Regions from separate parts of the Janthinobacterium sp. J1-1 genome, predicted to be linked through region 1. Evidence: predicted binding sites of a transcription regulator. Region 1 holds the regulator's gene; each other region holds the start of a gene.

Region 1 (5,543 bases):
CTCGGCCATGGCGTCGCCGTGCCGCATGGCCGCATCAAGGGCACCAAGACCTTGAAAGCGCCGCTGGGCGCCTTCGTGCGCCTGGCCGAACCGATCCCGTTCGAGTCGCCGGACGGCAAGCCGGTCAGCCTGCTGTTTTTCCTGCTGATCCCCGACCATGTGACCCAGCAACACCTGGAAATCCTGTCGGAAATCGCCGAAATGTTTTCCGACGACGCCTTCCGCACGGCGCTGGCCACCGATCCGGAACCGAAATCCGTGCATTCGCGCATCGTCAATTGGCAACCCAGTCTGCAAGCGGCGGGTTAAACTTCAGGAACTCCTCCACTCCTGAAGAAAACTGCCATGTTGCAAACGCCGCTGACGATACAACGCCTGTACGACGACAATCGCGAAAGTCTGCAACTGGGCTGGTTCGCCGGCTTTCCCGGCGGCGAGCGCCTGATCTCGGGCGACGTCTCGTCGGCCGCCGACCAAGTCGGCCACTTGAACCTGATCCACCCGGGCCGCATCCAGGTATTTGGCCACCAGGAAATCAATTACTACCAGCGCCTGAAGGTCAATACACGTACCCACGTGATCGGCGAACTGATCGCCGGCGGCCCGCCCGCGCTGATCATCGCGCAAGGCCTGGAAACGCCGCCCGACATCCTCGCCATCTGCGACGAGCAGAATATCCCGCTGTTTTCCACTCCGCTGCCGGCCGCGCAAGTGATCGACTTCCTGCGCGTCTACCTGTCGAAAAAGCTGGCACAGCGCATCATCATGCACGGCGTATTCATGGACGTGTTGGGCGTGGGCGTACTGATCACGGGCGACTCGGGCCTGGGCAAGAGCGAGCTGGGGCTCGAACTCATTTCACGCAGCCACGGCCTGGTGGCCGACGACGCCGTCGAGTTCTCGCGCATCGCCCCCAACATGATCGAAGGCCGCTGCCCGCCGCTGCTGCAGAACCTGCTCGAAGTGCGCGGCCTGGGCCTGCTCGACATCAAGGCCATCTTTGGCGAGACGGCCGTGCGCCGCAAGATGCGTTTGAAACTGATCGTGCATCTGGTGCGCCGCAACGCGCTGGAAGAGGAAGTCGAGCGCCTGCCTTTCCTGTTCCCCACCGAAGACGTGCTGGGCCTGCCCGTGCGCAAGGTCGTCATCCCCGTCGCCGCCGGCCGCAATATCGCCGTGCTGCTGGAAGCGGCCGTGCGCAATACCATCTTGCAGCTGAGGGGGATCGATACCTTGCAGGAGTTCATGGAGCGGCAACGATTGGCAATGAGCGGAGACTAGGCGTTGCAAGGGCGAACCGTTAGACAGGCAATGCGTGGTGATTAAAGCCGCGGTCAAACCCCACTTTGCCCAGCCAGATCTTCATAATCAAATGCAATGATTTGCAAAGAAATTTGTTGCGGGGGCGCACAGGCAATCTTTATTGTATGATCGCGCCTATGCACATCATTCTACTTACCGGCATCTCCGGCTCCGGCAAATCTGTCGCACTCAAGGTGCTGGAAGATACCGGTTATTACTGTGTCGACAATCTGCCGCCTGCCTTGTTGCCAAGCCTGGTGCAGACCTTGCTCGACGAAGGAACCAGCAGGCTCGGTGTCGCGGTCGACGCACGCAGTGCCGAATCGCTGGCCAACCTGCCACACAATGTGTCACTGCTGCGTGCGCAGGGGCATGATGTCAAGGTGCTGTTTCTGACCGCCACCACGCACTCGCTGGTGGCGCGCTTTTCGGAAACGCGGCGCAGCCATCCTTTGTCGCATGAGTTGCTTCCAGGTGAGAATCCGGCCAGCCGCCGCACGCTGATCGAATGCATTTCGGAGGAGCGCGAGCGGCTGTCGGCGATCCAGCAACTGGGCCATGTGATCGATACTTCGGAACTGAGCGCCAACAAGCTGCGCGCCTGGGTCAAGGATATCGTCGCCTCCGAACGCGCGCCGCTGACCCTGTTCTTCGAGTCGTTCGCCTTCAAGCTGGGCGTGCCGCTGGATGCCGATTTCGTGTTCGACGTGCGGGCCCTGCCCAATCCGTATTACGACCTGGCGTTGCGGCCGCTCGATGGCCGCGATGCGCCCGTGATCGCTTTTCTGGACGCCCAGCCCAGCGCGCTGGAACTGTTTGCGGATATCCGCGATTTCGTGGAAAAGTGGCTGCCGTCGTTCAAGTCCGACAACCGCAGCTATCTGACGGTCGCACTCGGCTGCACGGGTGGCCAGCACCGTTCGGTGTATATGGCGGAACACCTGGCGCAGTATTTTGCCGACCGCGAACGGGTCGTGCTGCGCCACCGCGAGCGTAACTGAGCCGGAAAAATGGGCGCAAAAAAGGGCGCGAAGATCAAACAGCGCGCCCTTAGTTGATCACAACAATCTGGAGCGGCAGGCCTAGACGGCGGCGGCTTCTTCAGGAGTGTTGTCTGGCAGATGCTTGATCGCCTCTTTACCGTGCCCTTGCACTTTGGTTTTGTACTTCATCACTTGCCGGTCCAGCTTGTCGATCAGGCTGTCGATCGCGGCATACAGGTCTTGCGCCAGGCTTTCCACGTAGACGGTCTTGCCGCTCAGTCGCAGATTCACTTCGGCCTTCTGGCGTTTTTCTTTCTCTTTGAGGTTGTCGACGGTCAGAATCACGGCAATATCGATAACGTGATCGAAATGGCGTTTCACGCGCTCCAGTTTGGTTTGTACGTATTCACGGATGGCTGGTGTCACTTCGAGATGATGTCCGCTGATGGTGAGATTCATACACACTCCTAAAGATGATCGGGTTCGTGCGGTGTCCATCGTTCCGGCCCGCAGAGGAACCGAAAAAACTACAAAGACTTACGCAGACTCACTGGCGGAATTTTCAACGCTTCCCGGTATTTGGCAACAGTACGTCGCGCAATCACCATGCCTTGTTCCCCCAGCATGTCCGCAATCTTACTGTCGGATAAAGGATTTTTAGGGTTCTCTGCTCCTGTCAATTGCACGATCAAGGCCCGTATCGCCGTCGATGACGCCTCCCCTCCTGCTTCGGTGGCGACGTGGCTGCCAAAGAAATACTTCAACTCAAACATTCCATGCGGGGTCAGCATGTACTTTTGGGTTGTTACCCGCGAGATAGTACTCTCGTGTAAACCCAGTGTATCAGCTATTTCGCGAAGCACAAGTGGCCGCATGGCAACTGCGCCGTGCGAGAAAAAATCCTTTTGCCGTTCCACGATCGCCTGCGCCACGCGCAGGATGGTGTCGAAGCGCTGGCGCATGTTCTTGATCAGCCACTTGGCTTCCTGCAACTGCGCACCCATGCCGCCTTCGCCCTTGCCCTGCTTGAGCAGGTTGGCGTACATGGCGTTCACGCGCAGGCGCGGCATGACGTCATTGTTGAGCGATACCTGCCAGCCATTGCGGGCCCGCTTGACCACCACGTCCGGCACCACGTAATCGGACACGTCGGAAGCGAACACGGCGCCCGGATGCGGGTTGCACAAGCGAATCACGGTCTGTGCTTCGCGCAAGTCTTCATCGTCGCAGTCGAGGGCTTTCTTGAGCTTGTTGAAGTCGCGCTGGGCGAACCAGGTCAGGTGTTTCTCGACGATGTTCAAGGCCATGCGCCGCGTCACCAGCGCCACCTGCGGCAAGCGTTTGATCTGCAGCGCCAGGCATTCGGACGCATTGCGCGCACCCACGCCGGCAGGGTCGAAACTTTGCAGCAGCGACAGCGCCGTGCGCAGCTCATCCGCATCGACTTCCAGTTCTTCCGGCAGGCGCGCCAGGATATCGTCGAGCGGCTCTTCCAGGTAGCCATTGTCGTCGAGCGCATCGATGATCAATTCCACCAGCGCGCGGTCGCGCAGCTCCAGCACGGTCACGCGCATCTGTTCCATCAGGTGTTCGCGCAAGGTGCAGTGATGGGCCTCCAGTTGCGGACGGGAATCCTCGTCATCGGGCGCCTTGCCGCGGCTGGCCTCGTTCCAGTCGCTGTCGCCGCCCTCGGACGCGGCCGTGCTCTCGCCGCCATCGCCGTCAAACGACTCCGCTTCGGCGGCTGGCGCCGGCGCTTCCTGGCCCGGCGGCGCCGGTGGCGCTTCGCCGGGGGCGGCGGTCGAACTCAGGGCGCCATCGGACAGCAGGCGCAGCGAGCGGTCGAGCGGATCGTCGAGCCGTTCCAGCAAGGGATTATCGGTCAGCAATTGCTCCAGCTCCTGGTGCAATTCCAGCGTGGACAGTTGCAGCAGGCGTATCGATTGCTGTAATTGCGGCGTCAGTGCCAGGTGCTGCGAGGTGCGCAGTTGCAGGGATTGTTTCATTGGCTTACATGCGGAAGTGTTCGCCCAGATACACCCGGCGTACCGACTCGTTGGCGATGATGTCGTCGGGCCGGCCCGACGCCAGCACCGAGCCCTGGTTGATGATGTAGGCGCGGTCGCAGATGCCCAGCGTTTCGCGCACATTATGGTCGGTGATCAGCACGCCGATATTGCGTTCCTTCAAAAACCGCACGATGCGCTGGATTTCGATCACGGCGATCGGATCGACGCCGGCGAACGGTTCGTCGAGCAGCACGAAACGCGGGTCGGTGGCCAGCGCGCGGGCGATTTCCACGCGGCGCCGCTCGCCGCCCGACAGCGACAGCGCCTGGTTTTCGCGCAGCTTTTCAATTTGCAAGTCGGCCAGCAGTTTGTCGAGGCGTTCTTCGATTTCGGCCTTTTTCAGGGGCCGGCCGTCGACTGTCTGGATTTCCAGCACGGCGCGGATATTGTCTTCCACCGTCAGCTTGCGAAACACCGACGCTTCCTGCGGCAGGTAGGACAGGCCCATCTGCGCGCGGCGGTGGATCGGCAGGCTGGAAATGTCGACGCCGCTGATATCGATGGTGCCGCCATCGGACGGCACCAGGCCGACGATCATGTAGAACGAGGTGGTCTTGCCGGCGCCGTTCGGACCCAGCAGGCCCACCACTTCGCCGCATTCGACTTGCAGCGACACATCATGCACGACTTGCCGCTTGCCATAGGTTTTCTGCAGCCCCCGCACGATCAGGGTGCTGCCGCAACGTACATTATTGTCCATTATTTCTTCCCTGGCGCAGGCGCGGCGGGGGCTTTCTCCGCCGCCGGCTTGTTCTTCGGCTGGATCACCATGCGCACGCTGCCGGCGCCGGGGGAACTGGTGCCGCTGTCGCTGTTTTCCATATTGAATAATTCATTGCGGCTGTCATACGAAATGAAGGCGCCGTTGGCCACGTCGGTCGGCTTGACGCCTTGCAGGCGCGTCAGCTTGGCCTTGGAAAACAGTTTCACGACTTCCGTCTTGTTGTTGTATTCCACCCGTTCCGCTTCGCCTTCCACCCACAGGTCGCCTTCGCCGTCGCGCTTCTGGCGAAAGGTGGCCAGCTTGCCCGCCTCGCCCCAGAAAGTGATGAACTGGTAGCCCTGCGGATCTTCGGTGATCAGGGCCCGCCCCGCCTTCATGGTCAGGGTGCCCTTCACCAGCACCACGTCGCCGGTCAGGGTGCGGGTCTGCTTGATGTCATCGACCTGGCCGCGCTGGGCGGTGATG
Region 2 (5,543 bases), 200 kb from region 1:
CGTTTCCAGTTTTCCACCTTGAAGTTGCCGGCCAGCGAATGCACGGCCGCCGCCTCCAGCGCTTCTTCATCGCTCATCAAAGGCAGGATGCCGGGAAAGCGGCTGGCCAGCATGGTCTTGCCGGCGCCGGGCGGGCCCACCATCAGCAGGCTGTGACCGCCGGCGGCCGCCACCTCCAGCGCCCGCCGAGCATGGTGCTGGCCCTGTACCTCAGCAAAGTCGGGATAGGAAAAATGTGGCGCCAGCAAGGCCGGCTGGTGCCGCTGCAGGGCGGTGCGCTGATCGCGCGCGGCGAAATGGGCGCACACTTCGAGCAGGCTGTGGGCCGGATAAATGCTGGCGTTCGCGACCAGCGCCGCCTCGTCGGCATTGGCGTGCGGCAAAATGAACGCACGCGGCGCGCCACTCTTGCCGCGCTGCATGGCAAACGTCATCGCCAGCGCGCCACGGATGGGCCGCAACTGTCCCGACAGCGACAGCTCGCCGGCAAATTCATATTCATGTAATTGTTCGGCGGGCAGCTGGCCCGAAGCGGCCAGGATGCCCAGCGCGATTGGCAGGTCGAAGCGCCCCGATTCTTTCGGCAGGTCCGCTGGTGCCAGGTTGGCCGTGATGCGCCGGGCTGGCATCTCGAAGCCGCAATTTTGCAGCGCCGCACGCACGCGGTCGCGCGACTCCTTGACCTCGGTATCGGGCAGGCCCACGATGGTAAACGAAGGCAGGCCGTTGGCGAGGTGTACCTCGACATTGACCTCGGGCGCTTCCATGCCCGCCAGGGCGCGGCTTTTCAAGACTGCCAGGCTCATGCCATCTCCCTGCACCGCGGTGCGCGGGCAGGATCAGTCTAGTGCTTGCTCTGACATGACGCTTGACCTTCGCCAGTACTGATGCTTTGCTGCTTTACAGCGCCTTGCTGACATTGACTGTCTTGCTGTCGTTCAGGCGTGCTTCGAGTTCGATCACGCGCAGTTCCAGCGCATCGAGTTTGGCGCGCGTCTTGGCCAGCACTTGCGCCTGGATATCGAATTCTTCGCGCGTGACCAGGTCCAGGCGGGCGAAGCCCTGGGTCATCATCGACTTCACATTCTTCTCGATATCCTTGGCCGGCGAATTTTCGATGGCCTGGTGGATCTTGCCCTGTAAATCGTTAAAGAAAGTATTCATGTCCATGGTATGTCCTTAGTGGTGCTGCACGTGCATCGCACCATTGCGGTGCACGTCAGCTTTAATGTGGTGCGAAAGTGAAAGGTTCAACAAGATTCCTCAGCCAGGTTCCATATTTCCAAGGGCTTGCAGGGTATGTATGGATGGAAATGCAGCTGTCAAGGTGGCAATGAAGCTGGCACGCATTCTGCTAAAGAGTTAATGAACGCTTTGTGATCGCCAGACCAGATTTTAAACCTCAACCGCTTTAAAAGTTCAATAAAAGGGAATCGCCATGAAGAATCTGTCCAAGAGCATGACTGTAGCAGCTACGCTGGCATTTGCCATGTCCGCCATGTGCGGTACTGCCATGGCCCAGGAAGCGGCCGCGGCGCCAGCCGCAGCCGAGGCAGTACCTGACAATGTGGTGGCGTACAACGTGGCCCTGACCACCGACTACCGCTATCGTGGCGTGTCGCAAACGCGTTTGAAACCGGCCATCAGCGGCGGTGCCGACTACACGCACAATCCGACCGGTCTGTACGTTGGTACCTGGCTGTCGAGCATCAAGTGGATCAAGGACGGTGGTGGTGACACGAATATCGAATGGGATGTCTACGGCGGCAAGCGCGGTGATATCACCGATGGCGTCAGCTACGATGTGGGCGGCCTGTATTATTTCTACCCGTCGAATGGCCTGAGCACCAACGCCAACACTTTCGAGCTGTATGGCCAGGTCGGTTTTGGCCCGGTCTACATCAAGTACTCGCACTCGACCACCAATCTGTTCGGCGTGGCTGACAGCAAGAACAGCGGTTACCTCGACGTCGGCGCCAATGTCGAAGTGCATGACGGCTACATGTTGAATCTGCATGCAGGACGTCAGAAGGTGGAGCATAACAATTCCCTCAGCTATAACGATTTCAAGATCGGCGTGACGAAAGACTTCGGCGTCGCCACCGTGTCGCTGGCAGCCGTCAAGGCGAATATCGAATCGTTCGCGCCGAATGGCAAGAACCTGGCCAAAACCGGCCTGGTATTGTCTGTTTCCAAAACTTTTTAAGCGAGATTGCCATGAAAATGATTACCGCGATCATCAAGCCCTTCAAGCTGGACGAAGTGCGTGAAGCCTTGTCGGCTATTAATGTGCAAGGCATTACCGTCACGGAAGTGAAGGGTTTTGGCCGTCAGAAAGGTCACACGGAACTGTACCGTGGCGCCGAGTACGTGGTCGATTTCCTGCCAAAAACCAAGATCGAAGCGGCCGTCGATGACGCCATCGTCGACCAGGCCATCGAAGCGATCGAAGGTGCCGCGCGTACCGGTAAAATCGGCGATGGCAAGATTTTCGTGACCACTCTGGAACAAGTCATCCGAATCCGTACCGGTGAAACCGGCAACGAAGCGCTCTAAGGGGAATATTGATGCGTAAAAATATAACAAAATTGCTAGCTGGGGTAGCCTGTCTGTTTGCATTTGGCGTCTCCGCGCCAAGCTTTGCCGATGCACCTGCAAAAACCGAACCGGTGGCCGCTGCCACCACCGCTGCCGTGGCGACACCGGAAGTGGCGCCATTGGCCGTTCCGCCAGCTGCGGCGCCTGCCCCGGCCGCCGCCACAGCCGCTGCCCCGGCACCCGCCGCCGCGCCCGCCGCCGCACCGGTGCCGAATAAAGGCGATACCGGTTTCATGATGGTCTGCGCCATCCTGGTGATCCTGATGACGATTCCTGGCCTGGCCCTGTTCTACGGCGGCCTGGTACGTTCCAAGAACATGCTGTCGGTCCTGATGCAGGTATTCGTGGTGTTTGCTCTGGTGGTGGTGTTGTGGTGCATCTATGGCTACTCGCTGGCCTTTACCGAAGGCAACGCGTTCTTCGGCACCTTTGCGCGCGCCTTCCTGAACGGCATCTGGGATCCCGCTACCAGCACCTTCGCCGTTGCCGCCACCTTCAGCAAGGGCGTGGTCATCCCCGAGTTCGTCTTCGTCGCCTTCCAGGGCACGTTTGCAGCGATTACCTGCGCACTGATCGTCGGCGCCTTTGCCGAGCGCGCCAAGTTTTCCGCCGTGCTGGCTTTTGTAGTGCTGTGGTTCACCTTTGCCTACCTGCCAGCGGCCCACATGGTGTGGTTCTGGACCGGTCCTGACATGATCACCGACGCCGCTTCGGTGGCTGTCGAAGCCGCCAAGGCAGGCTGGATCTATCAAAAAGGCGCGCTGGACTTCGCCGGCGGCACCGTGGTGCACATCAACGCCGCCGTCGCTGGCCTGGTTGGCGCGATCATGATCGGCAAACGTGTCGGTTACGGCCGTGAATCGATGGCGCCACATTCGCTGACGATGACCATGATCGGCGCATCGCTGCTGTGGGTGGGCTGGTTCGGTTTCAATGCCGGCTCCTCGATGGAAGCGGGCGACCTGGCTGCCCTGGCGTTTGTCAACACCATGCTGGCCACTGCCGCCGCAACCTTGTCGTGGGTGTTCGGTGAATGGATTACCAAAGGCAAGCCTTCGATGCTGGGCGGCGCTTCCGGCGCGGTTGCCGGCCTGGTGGCGATCACCCCTGCGGCCGGTTTTGTCGGCCCGATGGGCGGCCTGGTCATCGGCCTGCTGGCCGGTATCGTCTGCCTGTGGGGCGTGACTGGCCTGAAACGCCTGATCGGCGCCGATGATTCGCTCGACGTGTTCGGCGTGCATGGCGTCGGCGGTATCCTGGGCGCCATCCTGACCGGTGTGTTCGCTGCGCCACAACTGGGCGGCCAAGGCATTTTTGACTATGTCACCAACAAGATCTCGACCGATCCGTATTCGATCGGCCATCAGGTCTGGGTGCAAATCCAGGCGGTTGGCACCACCATCCTCTGGTCGGCGATCGTTTCCGTGATCGCCTATAAACTGGTCGATATCGTCATCGGCCTGCGCGTACCGGAAGAAGAAGAACGCGAAGGCCTGGACATCACCAGCCATGGCGAGCAGGCGTATCACAACTGATCCTGCAACTGATTCTTGATGTTCTGAGTAGTTTTGCCGGAAAGGCGCCTCGTCGAGGCGCCTTTTTTTCGTCTGGGGAACGGTAAAGGTCTTTAAAACAAGGCTTTTGCCCCGATTTGGGCTACTTACACGGTAATATAGTCGGCAGTTCTGTGTGCTTTTTTGAATACTGCACATAATTTAAGGATGTAACTATGGTTCCCCATCTCGTCACGGCCCTGACCGGACCGCTGCTCGACCTCGAAAAAAAGATTCTCGCCGCCACGCCCGCCATCGAGCGCTGGTTCCGCATGGAATGGCAAGAGCACACGCCGCCGTTCTATTGCTCGGTCGACTTGCGCAATGCCGGCTACAAGCTGGCCCCTGTCGACACCAATCTGTTTCCTGGCGGCTTTCACAACCTGGCCACCGAAATGCTGCCGCTGTCGGTGCAGGCCGCGATGGCCGCGATCGACAAATATTGCCCGGACGCCCGCAACCTGCTGATCGTGCCGGAATTGCACAACACCACGCCGCAGTACCTGCAGAACGTGGCGCGCCTGATGCAGATCTTCCGCCAGACGGGGCTGCACGTGCGCTTCGGTTCCTGGTCGCCCGAGATTACCCAGCCCACGCCGCTGGCCCTGCCAGACGGCAATATGCTGGTGATCGAGCCGCTGGTGCGCCTGAACAATGGCCGCCGCCTGGGCCTGAAGGATTTCGATCCGTGCACGATCTTGCTGAACAACGATTTGTCCGATGGCATCCCCGACATCCTGCAAAACATCCATGAGCAGAGCCTGCTGCCGCCCTTGCATGCGGGCTGGGCCTTGCGCCGCAAGAGCAACCACTACACGACCTACGATGAAGTGGTGAAAAAATTCGGCAAGATGATCGATGTCGATCCCTGGATGCTGAACCCGTTCCACGCCAAGTGCAGCGGCGTGAACTTCCAGGAAGGCGAGGGCGAAGATGCGCTGGCCGCCAGCGTCGACGTGCTGCTGGCCAAGATCCGCAAGAAGTACAAGGAATATGGCATCAAGGAAAAACCGTTCGTGATCGTCAAGCCCGACGCGGGCACTTATGGCACCGGCATCATGACGGTGCGCGACGCCAGCGAAGTGCGCGACCTGTCGCGCAAGCAGCGCGACAAGATGTCGATCGTCAAGGATGGCCACTTGGTCACCGACGTCATCATCCAGGAAGGCGTGCCGACCTTTGAAAGCATCAAGGATGCGGTGGCCGAGCCGGTCGTCTACATGATCGACCGCTATGTGGTGGGCGGCTTCTACCGCGTGCACGCGGAAAAGGGCGTGGACCAGAACCTGAACGCGCCCGGCTCGCAATATGTGCCGCTGGCGTTTGCCCAGCAGCATGCGGTGCCGGACCTGAAGGCCAAGCCGGGCACGGCCGCGCCGAACCGTTTCTATG
Region 3 (5,543 bases), 260 kb from region 1:
GTGAACTTCATCATGGCGGCAATCGAACAGCTGTGAACATGGGCGGCCAGCGTAGCAACGCCATATGACCGCTGCGTGACAAATCGGCCGCCAATGCCGCCGCAACATTACGGCATGTATCGCATGTAACGGAACATGGACATGTCACGCAGCGGACATATTGCTTGCCTAGCATCCGTGCTTTTCCACCCTCACACCCAGAAGGCATGAGCATGAAACCGCACGCAAGACCTGTATTACGCCCGCTCCGATTACGCCCCCTCCCCGTCTTATTGTCGCTGGCGCTGGGCGCCGGCCTGGTGGCCTGTGGCAGCAACTATGCCCTGGCGCCCACCACCAAGGGCCAGGTGATCGGCAGCTACTATGAAAACGCCCAGGTGTGCCTGGAAAGCACGACGGCAAAACTGACCTGCGCCAGCGATTCGGCGCCCGTGCGCACGGCCGCCGACGGCAGCTTCACGGTGGAAGGCGAAGGCGCCGTGCTGGCCATGGTCGGCACCGATGCGATCCGCCACGAAGTGGTGGGCGACGCCGGCAGCAAGGTCACGCAAAAGCTGCTGCTGCGCGCCCCCGCCGGCCACGCGGGCTTCGTCAGCGCCCTGTCGACCGAACTGGCACAGGTGATGGATGGCAATGGCGGCGATTTCGCTGCCGCCAGCAGCAAGCTGGCGGCGCGCATCGGCGTGTCGGAAACTGCCCTGGCGTCGGACTTCAACAAGGCCAGCGGCGATGAACTGGCGAAGCTGAAAGCGGAAAACACCAGCGTCACCACGGTGATCGCCGGCGCCAGCGCGCAGGCCGCACCCGCAGACGCCCTGGCCGCCCTGAACAGCGGCCTGGCGCTGAACAATATCCAGACCATCGTCGTGATCTACGCGGAAAACCGCGGCTTCGACAATCTGTACGGCCTGTTCCCGGGCGCCAACGGCGTGCCGGGTGTCAACCCGACTTCGACCGGCGGCTATGTGGCGCAAAAGGATATCGACAACAGCACCCTGCCCGTGCTGCCACCGACCTGGGGCGGCATGACGGCCGCCGGCCAGAGCACCGTGATCACGCAGGCGCAATCGGCCAACCTGCCCAACAAGCCGTTCCAGATCGACGATGCCAACAGCCCGATCAGCCTGCCGCAATCGGTGATCACGCGCGACCTGGTGCACCGCTTCTACAACAACCAGATGCAGATCAATGGCGGCGCCAACGACAAGTTCGCGGCCTATTCCGATGCGGGCGGCCTCACCATGGGCTACTACGACGGCAGCAAGATGAAGCTGTGGGATATCGCCAAACAGTACGCGCTGGCCGACAACCTGTTCATCGGCGCCTTCGGCGGCTCGTTCCTGACGCACCAGTACCTGATCTGCGCCTGCGCGCCGACTTATCCGAACGCGGACACCTCTGTCGCCAAGGCTTCGATCTCGAAGATCGATGTCGACGCCAAGGGCAACTTCGTGCGCCTGACGCCGGCCGCCACCGCGCCGGCCACGGTGCTCAATGGCGCGCCAGTCTACGCCAACGACAACACGCTGACGCCGGCCGACAGCAGCGGCATGTTCTACGCCGTCAACACCATGCAGCCGGCTTTCCAGCCCAGCAGCAATGCACCGGCGTCCGGCGACAGCAGCAAGCTGTATGCCGATACCACCAAGGCCAATACCTTGCCGCAGCAGACGCAGACGAATATTGGCGACTTGTTATCCGGAAAGAACATCGACTGGGCCTGGTATGCGGGCGCCTGGAAGGACACCACGGCGCTGGCCACGGCCAGTGCGCGCGGCAGCAGTTTCCCGAGCCCACCAAACTTCCAGTTCCACCACCAGCCGTTCAATTATTTCGCCAGCATGGACCCGGTCAAGGCGCCCGCCTACCGCGCTGCCCACTTGCGCGATTTCGACAGCCAGTTCATGACGGATGCGGCCGCCGGCAAGCTGCCGCCGGTGACCTTCTACAAGCCGCAGGGCAATTTGAACCAGCACGCCGGTTACGCCAGCGTGGCCGATGGCGACGCGCATATCGCCAGCGTCATCGCGCAGTTGAAAAAGAGCCCGCAGTGGAAGAACATGCTGGTGATCGTCACCTACGATGAAAACGGCGGCTTCTATGACCATGCCGCGCCACCGAAGGGCGACCGCTGGGGTCCCGGCACGCGCGTGCCGGCGATTTTGGTCTCGCCGTACGTGAAGAAGGGCCTGGTCGACCATACGCAATACGACTCGGCCTCGATCCTGCGCGCGATTACCCACCGCTTCTCGCTGCCGGTGCTTGACGGCTTGAGCACGCGCGACAAGGCACTGGTCGCCAATGGCGGCAAGCCGATGGGCGACTTCAGCGCGGCGCTGGCCTTGCTGCCGCAGGAGTAAAACCTAGCCCTTGCGGCTGTCGAGCCATTCCTGGCCGCCGACCGCCAGGGCGACGGCGATCACTTTTTCCGGCAGGCTGTAGACGGTGGCCCAGCTGGCGCGGCCGTCCGCCGTATTGGCCGGAAAGCTGTGCGTCTCGATCGGCCAGTGATATTTGCGTTTCAATGCCTTGACGATGGCGGCCAGCGAGACGCGGCCCTGCAGGGGTTCGGCGCCGGACTGGTCGCGGTTCGACAGCAGCACGGCGAGGACCTGGCCGCGGCCCGTGCGCGCGCCGGGAAAGGTGGGGGTTTTGTTTGCCATCGCCTATTTTTGCACAGTGTCGGTGTTTCTTACAGTCAGCGCATTTCCCTTCAGTTCGCTTTACGCAAGTCCTTGATTCGACTTGGATTTTTTTGTTTGGCACGCAAGCTGCTTATCAACGTCGACAGCGACACTCGGATACCCCTTCTGAATGTCCCCGACTGAACCGACCATGATAACGAGGCTGCGATGAACGTCGATCACCCACGAAGCAAAACCCTAGGCCTGTTCGCCGCGCTCGCCGCAGCCGGTTTGCTGGCCGCCGGCCAGGCGCAGGCCGGCGCGTATGGCCTGGCCGTCAACGATATCAACAATTTCCGCATCACCACCAGCGCCGGCACCCTGTCGCTGACGGGCGCCAACCGCAACGCCAGCGACAGCACGTATTTTGAAAATGCCGCCGCCGTCAATCCGCGTGCCGTCAACACCGGCCCCGCCGCCAATGCCGATGTGCTGCAGGTATGCGCCGGCGGTGGTTGTAGCGGCCTGCCACAAAACAACTATGCGCACAGCACGGTGCTGGAGTTTGCACGCGGCGACGCCCATTCCTTCGGCAATATGCTGACCACCGCCGGCGCCACCATGCGGGCCGTGTCGGAAGCGCAGCGCGATACGGTGGGCGCCGCCTCGTCGACGGCGGGCGATACGCTGACGGGCTCGGTCAACCTGACCTTGTCGAGCGCCGGCTTCATCACCTTCAGTTTCATGGCGCGCCGCGACCTGCGCAGCAGCGTGACGACCCTGGGCGACAAGTCGAATGTGTCGATCATGGATATCTTCAGCATTTCCTGCAATGCCGGCAGCCCCGCCGGCTGCGCCGCGCGCGCCAACGCCGACGGCATCGTGTTCCAGTTCGCGCCCGATGGCGACGCCAACAATGGCAGCGACGTGAACGGCAACCACACCACCGGCAGCCTCGATCCGTTCAGCATGAACGTGACGGCGGGCACCAACGATCCGCGCACCTCGCGCACGTTCACGAACGACTTTGCGCTGTTTTCGCTGACCTCGAATTTTGCCCTGCCGGCCGGCAGCTACACCCTGAACTTTTCCAAGTCCACCCGCACCGATATCGTCGTGGTGCAGCAAGTCCCGGAGCCCGGTACCCTGCTGCTGCTGGGCATTGGCCTGGCGGCGCTGGCGAGCACGCGCCGGCGCCAGGCGTAACGTCCTACCCGAGCCGCGCCAGCGCCTGGCGCGCCAGTTCCAGCTGCTGCACATAGTAGCGGTGCAGCACGGCAGGATCGATATCGCGCCCGAGGATCAGCCGCAGTTCGCTGGCAGGGCAATCGGCGGCGGCGAATTCGATATTGCCGCCCAGCTGGCGGGCCAGCTGGCGCGCCGCCTGCCGCTGCGCCGGCCGGTATTCCACGCGCGTGCGGGCCACCCGGAACGACGAGGCGTTAGCCGTACGAACCACCTGCAAGTCGCTGCCGGCCAGGCTGCGCGCCAGCGCCGCCGCCATGCCCGGCTTGCCATTTCCATTGAGAATTTCCAGCCGCAGGCGCGGCGCGTCCGGCGGGCTGGCCGCCGCCACACGCTGCAGCACCGCCATGCCGGCACTTTGCGTAATGTCGATGCGGTCCATCACCGGCGCCACCGGCGCGGGCACCGGCATGGCCTCGGCCTCGGCCCGGACGCGCGGCACCTCGCGTGCCTGCAGGCTGTGCGCCTGGTCCTGCATGCGCGCCGCCCGTTCGTGCTGCCCCAGCCTGGCCAGCACCTGCGCCAGCTGTTGCCAGGCCAGCGCATTGCGCGGGTCGAGCAGGCAGGCTTTTTCCAGCACCGTCACGGCGTCGGCATCGCGCCCTGCCAGCCTGTAAGCATGACCCAGGTTGCGCAACAGATAGGCATGGCGCGGCTCCCGCAGCGCGCCGCCGGCCAGCAGGGCCTCCCAGATGGCGATGGCCTGCCGCACTTCGCCACGCTGCGCATGCAGCACGGCCTGGCCATTGCGTTCGGCAGGATCAACGGGAAACGCGACCGGTACCGGGGCCGGGACCGGGACCGGGCCAGGATCGGTGACGGGGCTGGCGCAGGCGCCCAGCAAGATACAAGCGCCGGCAACGGCCAGGCGCGGCAGGGTAATCGACATGGGACTCCTTTTATCGGTTGGCCATGGCCGGCACCAGCACGCGGTAGACTTCGATCACGGCAGGGCCCATCAGCACCAGCATCAAGGTGGGAAACACGCAGAAGATCAGCGGGAACAACAATTTGAGGGCGATCTTGGCGGCCGCCTCTTCGGCCAGCAGGCTGCGCTTGCCGCGCAGATTGTCGGAATGCACGCGCAGCGAATCGCCCATGCTGGTGCCGAAGCGCTCGGACTGGATCAGCATCGCCACCAGCACATCGACATCCTCCACGCCGCTGCGCAGGGCCAGGTTGCGCAGCGCTTTTTCCTTGGTAAAGCCGGCGCGCATTTCCATCAGCACCAGCTGCAGTTCCTGCGCCAGCACCATGCTCTTGATATGGATCTCACCGGACACCTTGACCAGTGCGCGTTCCAGGCTCAGGCCCGCTTCGACGCAGACCGTCAGCAGGTCGAGCGCGTCGGGGATGTTCTCGAAGATGTCGCGCTGGCGCCGCCTGGCCGTGCTGGCCAGGATCAGGTTGGGCAGGTAATAGCCGGCGGTGGCGCTGATGCACAGGAAAAATAACAAGACGCTGCGCATGCCGGCCGCCATGCTGCTGGCCGCATACAGGCCCAGCACGGTGGGAAACAGCAGGGCCAGCACCGACTTGGCGGCAAAATACAGGGCCGGCGCGCTGGCCTGGCGCCAGCCGGCATTCATGAAGCGGGTGCGCAGCGGCGAGCGCTCCCAGCCCTCCTCGGGCAGCGACAACTTCGAAAACGGCTTGGCCACGCGCGCCACCCGT

What was found. The regulator sigma-54, encoded in region 1, starts transcription at its own class of promoters, with help from an activator protein. The targets are predictions, from matches to a motif close to TGGCANGNAANCTGCTTT.
Positions count from the first base shown of each region.
Region 2: the regulator sigma-54 is predicted to act here: its motif matches at 1,341-1,358, upstream of Q8L25_RS04650 (TorF family putative porin).
Region 3: the regulator sigma-54 is predicted to act here: its motif matches at 2,761-2,778, upstream of Q8L25_RS02530 (EDSAP-1 family PEP-CTERM protein).

Region 1 is NZ_CP132339.1:828,554-834,096, reverse strand. It holds gene Q8L25_RS03745 (PTS sugar transporter subunit IIA) at 1-309, shown strand, start outside; gene hprK (HPr(Ser) kinase/phosphatase) at 346-1,281, shown strand; gene rapZ (RNase adapter RapZ) at 1,440-2,303, shown strand; gene hpf (ribosome hibernation-promoting factor, HPF/YfiA family) at 2,385-2,744, opposite strand; gene Q8L25_RS03725 (RNA polymerase factor sigma-54) at 2,813-4,291, opposite strand; gene lptB (LPS export ABC transporter ATP-binding protein) at 4,296-5,054, opposite strand; gene lptA (lipopolysaccharide transport periplasmic protein LptA) at 5,054-5,543, opposite strand, start outside.
Region 2 is NZ_CP132339.1:1,032,169-1,037,711, forward strand. It holds gene Q8L25_RS04640 (YifB family Mg chelatase-like AAA ATPase) at 1-806, opposite strand, end outside; gene Q8L25_RS04645 (accessory factor UbiK family protein) at 901-1,170, opposite strand; gene Q8L25_RS04650 (TorF family putative porin) at 1,439-2,206, shown strand; gene Q8L25_RS04655 (P-II family nitrogen regulator) at 2,218-2,556, shown strand; gene Q8L25_RS04660 (ammonium transporter) at 2,568-4,133, shown strand; gene gshA (glutamate--cysteine ligase) at 4,328-5,543, shown strand, end outside.
Region 3 is NZ_CP132339.1:569,326-574,868, reverse strand. It holds gene Q8L25_RS02545 (cytochrome c peroxidase) at 1-11, opposite strand, end outside; gene acpA (acid phosphatase) at 213-2,360, shown strand; gene Q8L25_RS02535 (hypothetical protein) at 2,364-2,663, opposite strand; gene Q8L25_RS02530 (EDSAP-1 family PEP-CTERM protein) at 2,853-3,830, shown strand; gene Q8L25_RS02525 (LytR C-terminal domain-containing protein) at 3,835-4,758, opposite strand; gene Q8L25_RS02520 (type II secretion system F family protein) at 4,769-5,543, opposite strand, start outside.